One region of the Sphingomonas sp. SP4 genome, then DNA from elsewhere that is predicted to be linked to it. Evidence: predicted binding sites of a transcription regulator. Region 1 holds the regulator's gene; the other holds the start of a gene.
The links. The regulator LexA, encoded in region 1, represses DNA repair genes until DNA is damaged. The targets are predictions, from matches to a motif close to GTTCCNCNCTTGTTCT.
Positions count from the first base shown of each region.

Region 2: the regulator LexA is predicted to act here: its motif matches at 1,691-1,706, upstream of recA (recombinase RecA).

Region 1 is NZ_JBZFLE010000001.1:746,108-750,930, forward strand. Features, by position in the region: gene AC4GYV_RS03815 (ComEC/Rec2 family competence protein) at 1-1,786, shown strand, start outside; gene AC4GYV_RS03820 (VOC family protein) at 1,783-2,127, opposite strand; gene lexA (transcriptional repressor LexA) at 2,129-2,779, opposite strand; gene AC4GYV_RS03830 (peptidylprolyl isomerase) at 2,854-4,800, opposite strand.
Region 2 is NZ_JBZFLE010000001.1:989,379-994,201, reverse strand. Features, by position in the region: gene AC4GYV_RS04955 (multidrug effflux MFS transporter) at 1-511, shown strand, start outside; gene recA (recombinase RecA) at 513-1,592, opposite strand; gene AC4GYV_RS04945 (hypothetical protein) at 1,823-2,389, opposite strand; gene AC4GYV_RS04940 (very short patch repair endonuclease) at 2,564-2,983, opposite strand; gene AC4GYV_RS04935 (DNA cytosine methyltransferase) at 3,076-4,260, shown strand; gene AC4GYV_RS04930 (NotI family restriction endonuclease) at 4,261-4,823, opposite strand, start outside.

The sequences.
Region 1 (4,823 bases):
GCGGCTCGGTAGGCCGGTCGTCGCGGAAGTAAGCGGAAAGGTGCAGTCCGTCGACCATCTGGCTGCGAAGCAAAGTACGCGCCTGCTGCTGAAGACGAACGATCCCGGGTTGCCGCCGCTGATTCGCGTCTCCGTTGACGATGACAAGCTGCCGCCGGGCGTTGCCCCCGGCGCTCAGATCCGAGCCCGAGCGCGGCTAGCGCCGCCGCCGCCCATGGCATTGCCCGGGACCTACGACTTCGCCCGCGACGCGTGGTTCAAGGGTATCGGAGCCGTCGGGAAAACACTCGGCGAGATCCAGGTAGATAGGCCGGCCGAGCCGCGAGGGCTCGACAAGGTCCGTACGAGCCTTCGAGAACATATCTTTGAACGGCTCCCGTCGAATGCGTCCGGGATCGCCATCGCGCTTGCTACGGGCGACCAGAATGCGGTGGACCAGGACGATGCCGAGGCAATGCGGCGGAGCGGCCTCACCCATCTTCTCTCCGTGAGCGGCCTCCACATCGCTGCCGCCGTCGCCTTTGCCATGTTCCTGAGTCTCAAGCTGCTTGCCTTGAGCGAGCGGTTGGCACTGCGGTTCAACCTCGTGCTGGTCTCCGCGGGCGTGGCCGCTGCGGCGGGCATCGGATACACGCTTCTCACCGGCGCGCAGGTGCCTACGGTACGAAGCTGCGTGGCGGCGCTGCTGATCCTCTTGGGCATCGCCCTCGGGCGGGAGGCGATCAGCATCAGGCTGATTGCCGCAGGTGCGTTGGTCGTCCTGACGTTCCGCCCCGAAGCACTTGCGGGTCCCAGCTTTCAGATGAGCTTCGCGGCCGTTACTGCAATCGTGGCGCTCCACTCCATCTCATGGTCTCGAAAATTGTTCGAGCGGCGGGAGGAGGGCATCCTTGCAGGCCTCACTCGCGCAACGCTTGCGACCGTCGCGACCGGCATAGCTGTCGAGCTGGCGCTGATCCCGATGGCCTTGTTCCATTTCCACCGCTCCGGCCTGTACGGCGTCGGGGCCAATATCGTCGCAATTCCGCTCACCACCTTCGTGATCATGCCGCTCGAAGCGGGAGCGCTGTTGCTCGATGTTGTGGGGTTGGGGAGGCCGCTCTGGTTCCTTACCGACATCGCGGTCGGTGCATTGCTTCGCCTCGCGCACATGGTGTCGTCCGCGAAGGGCGCCGTTGCCACGCTTCCATCCATGCCCGTCTGGGCATTCGGCCTGATGATCGCGGGCGGAATCTGGCTCTGTCTCTGGAATACGCGGCTGAGATTGTTCGGCATTGCGCCGTTTGTGATCGGGGCAATCGGCGCCGCGCTGGCCCCTGCGCCCGACATTCTGCTCACGGGTGACGGGCGGCATCTGGCGGTCGTCAGCGTGGACGGTACGCCGCTTATCCTGCGCGATCGAGCGGGCGATTACATCCGCGACCTGCTGGCCGAGGCATCAGGGTTCGACGGGGACGTCGATGACCTTGGTTCACGGTCCTTCAGCCATTGCTCGAAAGATGCCTGTGTCGCCTCGATCAGGAAGCCGCCCACCGAATGGCGCCTGCTTGCTACTCGCTCGGCCTATCAGATTGACTGGCAGGCGCTGACCACCGCCTGCTCAGCGGCAGACGTTGCCGTCTCTGATCGCCGCCTCCCGCGTGGGTGTACGCCAAGATGGCTCAAGCTGGACCGCGGAATGCTCTCGCGGACCGGGGGTCTAGCAGTCTACCTAGGCAAGGAGCCGCGCGTGGATAGCGTCGCCGAGCGCGTCGGCGCCCATCCGTGGGCTGAAAGCCGACGCTAGCGCTCGCTCCAGACCGCGAGTTCGCTTCCCGAGGGGTCGATGAAGTGGAAGCGGCGCCCACCAGGAAAGCTGAAAATCGGCTTTGCGATCACCCCGCCAGCCTTGCTGACGGCGTCGAACGCAGCGTCGAGGTCCTCGACCCGAATGACCGGTAGGAGTGATGATAACGCTTCCTCCGGATCGCCCTGCAAACCAACGTCCGTCGTCCCGTTGGTAGTCGCCGAGTAAGTCGGTCCGTAATCCGTAAACGTCCAGCCGAACGCCTTGGAGTAAAAAGCCCGCGTGAGTTCGTGCGCCGTCGCGCTGGGCAGCTCGACATAATCGATCCGAGCGTCAGCCATGTCAGTAACGCCGGATTAGGCCAGCCAGGCGGCCCTGGATCTGCACACGGCCTTCTTCATAGCGCTGCGGGTCGTAGCGGCTGTTGGCCGGGTCGAGCCGGATCATGCGACCTTCGCGGCGGTACGTCTTCAGGGTCGCTTCTTCATTGTCGATCAGCGCCACGACGATCTCGCCATCACGTGCCGTATCGACCTTCCGGATCAGGGCGAAATCACCGTCGAGAATGCCTTCCTCGACCATTGAATCTCCCGACACTTCGAGAGCGTAATGCTCGCCGGGACCGAGAAGCGCTGCTGGGACCGCAAAGCTCTCCGTGCCCTGCAAAGCCTCGATCGGCGTGCCGGCTGCAATCCGGCCATGCAGCGGGATCTCCATGGTGTCGTTTGCGGGCGCCGCGGTGACGGGCCGGATCGGCGTGACTGTAGCGCTTGGCGTGGTCTCCGGCAGCTTCACCACCTCCAGCGCCCGAGCGCGGTTGGGCAGGCGGCGAATGAACCCGCGCTCTTCCAGTGCGGAGATCAGGCGGTGCACGCCGGATTTAGACTTGAGGTCCAATGCTTCGCGCATCTCGTCGAAGCTGGGCGAAATTCCGCTCTCCTTCAGACGACTGTCGATGAAGAGCAGCAATTCACGCTGCTTGGCGGTGAGCATCGGCGGTCACTCCCCCGTAAGAACGAACGGAGAACGTGTAGGCAACAAACGAATCGCCGTCAAGCAGCGAACGATTAGTTGCTGCCGGTCACCAGCCGCGTCTTCAAAGCGTTAATCGCGCTGTCGTTGCGCTTCACCTTCACGTCGGCGCGGATCGCCGCCAGGAACTGGCGCGCATAATCTTCCGACGTTGCCTGCTGAAGCTCGGTCTGCATGCGCGCGATCAGCGCGGGCTGAAGCATCGCATTGCCTGGCGTGATCTTATTCACCTTCACGACGAAGAACCCGCGGGCCTGAGGATCGCCACCGACACGGCTCTTGCCCTGAGCGAGCGAGAAGAGAACCCGGAGTGGCGCCGGCACTTGGCCGCCCGCCTGCACGATCTGGATGCGCCGCGCCGCGACCGGCATCACTGGTGGCAGGGAAACGCCCGCCTGCTTTGCCGCATCCGCGAGCGACATTCCTTGAGATGCCTTCGCCGAGATGGCGTCAGCGGTCTTGCGAGCGCGCTCGAGTGCCTGGTCGTTGATCCAGTCCGTCGTCACCTGCTCGCGAATGCTCGCAAGCGGCGCGGGGGCCGCGGCGACGACCTGGGCCGGCGACACGAAGATGTAGCCGGCATTGTCAGGCATCGCGACGAGCTCGGGCGGATCGTTCGGTGCAATCTCGAAGCCGGTCTTCACGGCCGGAGCAAGATTGGCCGGAAGCTTGAAATTGGCGTCAGTCCGCGAGGTGCCATCGGCCTTGATCAGCGGCGTTGTCGTGACGGGCAGGTTCGAGCCTGCTGCCGCTTCGGCGAAATTGTGACCGTCGTCGACCGCATTCTGAAGCTTGTCGACAATGTCCTCGATCGCTGCCTTGTGCTTGTCTGCGTTGAGCTTGGTCGCGATTTCCGGGGTGGCCTGGGCGAGAGTCTTGCCGCCTTCGGCCTTTACCGACTCCACCTTCACCACGACCCAGCCGAAATCCGATTGGATGGGACCGACGACTGCTCCTGAAGCGGCGCCGAACACTGCCGCGGCAGTCTTGTCACCGGCAACCGAGGCATAGGCCTGCTTGGTCTGCGCATTGAGCGTAGTAACCGCAGCATTGCTGCCGGCAGGAGCCGCGGCTGCAGCCAGCGACTGTCCGCTCTTTGTGCGGCCCGCGATGGCGTTCGCAGTCGCCTGGTCCGGAACGGTGACCTGGCTCAGGTTCCGTGTCTCCTTGGCGCCATAGGTCGCTTGGTTCTTGTTGTAATAGGCTTCGATCTCCTGCGGAGTCGCGTCGGCACCAGCGACCTGCTCGGGGCCAATTGTCGCCATGCGGAGAACGCGCTGCTCCGGGATCATGTAGCGGTTGCGGTTCTGTGTGTAGAATTGCTGGAGCTGGGCATCCGTCGGTTTGAGGCCGACCTTGAACGGGTCGACGGGCACGGCGATGGCTTCACCCTCGCGGGCCTCCAGCATCATATTGGCGTAAGGCGTCGCCATTCCCACAGGTACACGGCCCTCTGCCGCCACGGGCGTTATCAGCAGACGCTGAAGCATGCCCGCGGAGATGATCTCGCGGACTTGCGCATCGGTCAGCCGCTGTCGGGCGAGGAACTGCTGATAGCTCTCTGTCGTAACCTGGCCATTAAGGCCCTTCGCCTGCGGAAGCTGAGCGATCTCAGCATCGATCATCGCCTTCGAAAAACGGAAACCCACCTTGTCAGCAAAGGCGATCAATGCACGCTCATCGATCAAGGAGTTCAGTAGCGCTTCGAAGTCGCCCGCGATGCTCGAATAATCCGCGTTGGGATTTTGAGCCCGAGCGTCCTGCAGCCGGCGCTGCATCTGCTCGCTCATTTCACGCTCGCCGATCGTCTGGTTCCCGGCCTTCGCGAGAGTCGTGCTGCCCATCCCGCCGAAGCCGATGTTTCCGGAGCCGAAATTCGAAATGTCCGCAATCGCGAAACCGGCGAGGATGGCGATGAGGACCGCCGCCATGATCCAGGTACCGACCTTCGATTTGGAGACGCGGCGAAAGAAAGAGAGCATCGAGATTCCGTCAGGATGGGAAG
Region 2 (4,823 bases), 240 kb from region 1:
TCACCAGGGCCGGCACATCGGCTTGGTCTTCGCATCGATCGCGGCGCCGATGGGGCTTGCTTCCTATCTCAACTCACGTGTCGTCGAGCGCTTCGGATTGAGGCGCGTCGGCCATACCGCGGCTGCAGCATTTGCGGTCGTCACCGCGATCCACGCCGCCATCGCGCTTGGCGGGCACGAGAGCCTGACCACCTTCATCATCATGCAGGGCCTGACCATGGCCTGCTTCGCCTTCACCTCGTCCAACCTTGGCACCCTGGCGATGGAGCATATGGCGCCGATCGCAGGCACCGCGTCGTCGGTTCAGGGCGTCGTGAGCACGATTGGGGCGTCGCTCATCGGCTTCGTCATCGGGCAGCAATTCAACGGCACCGTCACACCCTTCGTGATCGGCACGGCGCTGTGCGCTTCAGGAGGCTTCCTGATGATCGCGCTGACCGAACCAAAACGGCTCTTCGCGAAGATCCAGTCCCGCGAAGAGCCGCCCTGTATTCCTGAGGATCTCGGCTGACTTATTCGCCCAGGTCGTCGTCCGCGCCGGGGCCGACCATCAGCGCTTCGCCGACCTCTTCGGTCTTGCCGCGGATCGCATTTTCGATCCGCTGCGCGATTTCGGGATTTTCCTTCAGATAGACCTTGGCGTTCTCGCGGCCCTGACCGATGCGGATGCTGTCGTAGCTGAACCAGGCGCCAGACTTCTCGATCAGTCCAGCCTTCACGCCGAGGTCGAGAATCTCGCCGACCTTTGACACGCCTTCGCCGTACATGATGTCGAATTCGACCTGCTTGAACGGCGGCGCGACCTTGTTCTTCACGACCTTCACGCGGGTCGCGTTGCCGACGATATCGTCGCGGTCCTTGATCTGGCCGGTGCGGCGAATGTCGAGACGCACCGAAGCGTAGAACTTCAGCGCGTTGCCGCCCGTCGTCGTCTCCGGGTTACCGTACATGACGCCGATCTTCATGCGGACCTGGTTGATGAAGATCACCATGGTCTGCGAGCGGCTGATCGAGCCGGTGAGCTTGCGCAGCGCCTGGCTCATCAGTCGGGCCTGGAGGCCGACGTGGCTGTCACCCATCTCGCCCTCGATCTCGGCGCGCGGAACCAGCGCAGCGACCGAGTCCACCACCAGCACGTCGATGGCGTTGGAACGAACGAGCGTGTCGACGATCTCGAGCGCCTGCTCGCCGGTGTCCGGCTGCGACACAATCAACTCGTCGATGTCGACGCCCAGCTTCTTGGCATAGACCGGGTCGAGCGCATGCTCGGCGTCGACGAAAGCCGCCGTGCCGCCGTTCTTCTGCGCCTCGGCGATGGCATGCAGCGCCAGCGTCGTCTTGCCCGAGCTTTCCGGCCCGTAAATCTCGACGATGCGGCCGCGCGGCAGGCCGCCGACGCCGAGCGCGATGTCCAGCCCGAGGCTGCCGGTCGAGATCGTCTCGATCTCAATCTTCTCACGGCTGCCCAGCTTCATTGCCGAGCCCTTGCCGAACGCACGATCAATCTGGGCAAGCGCCGCTTCAAGCGCCTTTTGCCGGTCCATTCCTGCAGATGCCATTTCGCTACCGATGACTTTCAACTGGGCTGCCATGTCCCCTGTCTCCCTCGTCTTTGCAAGCGATCATTCGCCAAATCACCAGCGGCCAAGCTTCCGCCTTCGATAACCTTGCGTATCCTATTTGTTCACATGGAACAAGAGGAGAACATTTTTGGAGCCACCGAGCGCAGCGCAGCCGACGCGAAGCGGCGCCGAAGCAGGGCGTAGAGATGGCGAAGGCCGGCCAGCCTGCCGCGAAGCGGACAGGACTGACGTCATGCGATTCACTCGCATGACGGCCCCTCCTCTCCAACAATCTTCACGAAGTTGACGGCATCAATCGTGGCGCGGGTTCCAGACAAGGCTGCCTCATCCTCGAGATCGCCGACATGCCAGTCGAGCGCGCCCACCGACTCGTCGGGATCGGGGCCTTCATTTTCGCATCCGGGCACGATCAGCGGATGCGCGATCTTGGGGATTTCCGCAAAGCGGTGCGGGCGGCGGAAGCGCAACAGGAACATGGTCAGCCGCTCGTCATAATGACGATATTCGCCGACCTGCTCGCCCTGGTAGAAGATGGGCCGGGCAACGCCGTTGATCGCCCGCGACCAGGCCTCGTCCTCCACCATGCGCAGCGAACAATCGAGCGCCGCGTCCCAGGCACGGCGAAAGGCGGCGGCGGACGGGCGGTTGTAGAGCTGATAGGCGGACTCGCGGCTCAAGCCGACCGAGCGGCAGGCGTGCGTCACGCACCCGCACGCTGCCAGCGCTTTGAGGAAGGCTTCCTGCCGTTCGACGGTCCAGCCGTCATGGCGAGGCCTGCGAGCGGGGAGGTTTGGGGGTGCTGTCATTGTCGTCCTTCTGCTCAGGGCGACAGACCAGCTATCTCAAGCAGTGGGTGTAGGACAGATATTTCGAGCGCCCAAGCATAAGGGAGCGGTTGCGAGAGCAATCGTGAGCTTATGTCGAAGAGAGCGCGAGAGCCGGCCGACTGGTGCGAAGCGACCGGATCGACGTCACGGGATTTACTCCCGTGACGGATTGGCCAGAACTGCGTCTCTGATTTTCAATCTCACAGCGTCGTCGCTGGTCATCTCACACTCCCACAGCACAGCGACCTTCCAACCTAACTCGCGCAGCATCGCCATGGACTGGATATCTCTCGTGCGCGTTCGCTGGATCTTGGGACCCCAGTACTCTGTATTTGATTTTGGCCCCTTTCCGCCGCGCTTGCAGCCGTGACCGTGCCAAAAACATCCGTGAACGAAAATGGCGAGACCGTGCCGAGGAAAGACTAGGTCGGGGCGACCCGGCAAATCCTTTCTATGGAGTCTGAACCGTAAGCCCATCGCGTGTGCGATGCGCCGCGCGCGCATCTCGGGTTTGGTGTTCTTCGAGCGGATCGCGCTCATATTCGCAGAGCGACTGGCGGAGACGTCGTTCAATGTGAGTCCTTCGAGCCACAGTCGATGAACATCTGTCCGAACCGGATCGAAAGGTTATCCACAATGTTCTTCATATGTTCTAAGGCAGGTCTATGGCTAGTCAGCACACGCTTTGGCTAAACATCCGCAAGGGATTGGCCGCGATGAGCACGAAAACAGTCATTGATCTCTTTTGTGGCGCTGGGGGCCTGAGCGAAGGATTCCGCCAAGCGGGTTATCACGTTCTTGCTGGAAATGATCTCTTTGAAGCTGCTGGCGAAACGTACGCGGCAACGCATCGTGAAGCCAAATTTCTTCCCAATCCTATCGGCGATTACACTGCAGACGATTTTTTGAAAGCCGCGGGTCTGAAGGCAGGTGAACTCGATGTCTTGGTGGGGGGCCCGCCATGCCAAGGTTTTTCAGTCTATAACCATCAGCGCGGTTTACATGATGAACGCTCGTCACTTTATCGCGAATATCTTCGGATTGTTGATGGCTTACAGCCGAATTGGGTCGTGCTCGAAAATGTGACCGGCATGACTTCCGCGGGCGGCGGAGCAGCAGTTCATGCAATCATCCAAGGGCTAAATTCGCTCGGTTATGACGTTCGAGCCGAGATACTGCGTGCGGAGGAGTATGGTGTTCCGCAAGAACGTCGCCGGATCGTCTTCATCGGGAACCGGCTCGGACTGCCTATAACGTACCCTGAGCCGTCTCACGGCAGTGGCCTCCGGCCCCTAGTCACTGTGCGTGATGCTATCGCTGACTTGCCAATTCTCGAAAATGCTGAGGATAAAGGCGTACAGGCCTACTCGTTCGAAGCGCAGTCTGACTTTCAGCAAGAAATGAGAGCTGGATCAAACTCCGTAACCAATCACGGCGCGGCAACCCTGTCGAAGATCAATCTCGATAGATTACGTCACATTCCGCAAGGTGGGTCTTGGCGAGACATTCCGTTCGAGCTCCTTCCTCAGGGCATGAAGCGGGCGAAGCGTTCCGACCACACGAAACGTTATGGTCGTCTAAGCTGGAACGGTCTTGCCTCCACAATCCTTACAAAATGTGATCCGCATTGGGGTGCGTATTTCCACCCAGACCAGGATCGTACGCTCACAGTTCGCGAGGCCGCGCGACTTCAATCGTTCCCAGATTGGTTCGAATTCAAGGGTTCTAGGACAGACCAGTACGTTCAGGTCGGGAACGCCGTTCCGCCTCTACTTGGGCGAGCGATCGCCAAAGCAATCTCCTCACTAACGGTTGATTTTGAGCCTCAGGTCCTGGTCGCCGCCGAATAGTTACTTAGCGGCCTTTCTCAGTGCCTTCAGAACTGCCCGCTCGTAAACGCCCATGTCTGGCAAGTTAACTGGCGAAACGAAAGCATAAGCTACCTGCTCGACAGTCGTCGTGAAGGTCTCTCCTCTTATTAGAGTTCGTTGCTGGCCCAGACCTGGATCGTCCCCGAGGCGATATGCTTGGAACGTGATGGTTCCTGAGGCGATCGGGTAATCGAGCATGTGGGTGCTGAGACGTAAGCGAATCTTATCCAGGACCTGTTGCGGGCATACAAAAAACATCCCCTTTTCGCACAGGCGTTCCCTTCGCAGAACATACCCTTTGTAAATCAGCTGGGGCAGGATCCGCTTAGTAACGTTACTCCAATTCAACCCAGCTTTGGTCCAACCAGGATTGTTGCCCTTCCCATCTATGAAAGGTTTTCCCGCGAAGTACGCGGTTGATTGAGCTTTGTACGAATTCGTCGTGTCGATTGACTGAATCTCGACAGCCGTAAATGATTCAGGAGCGCCTGAAGGATCAAGCTTAGCTAGTATGTAATCAATGAAGAACGCGCCCTTGCCGA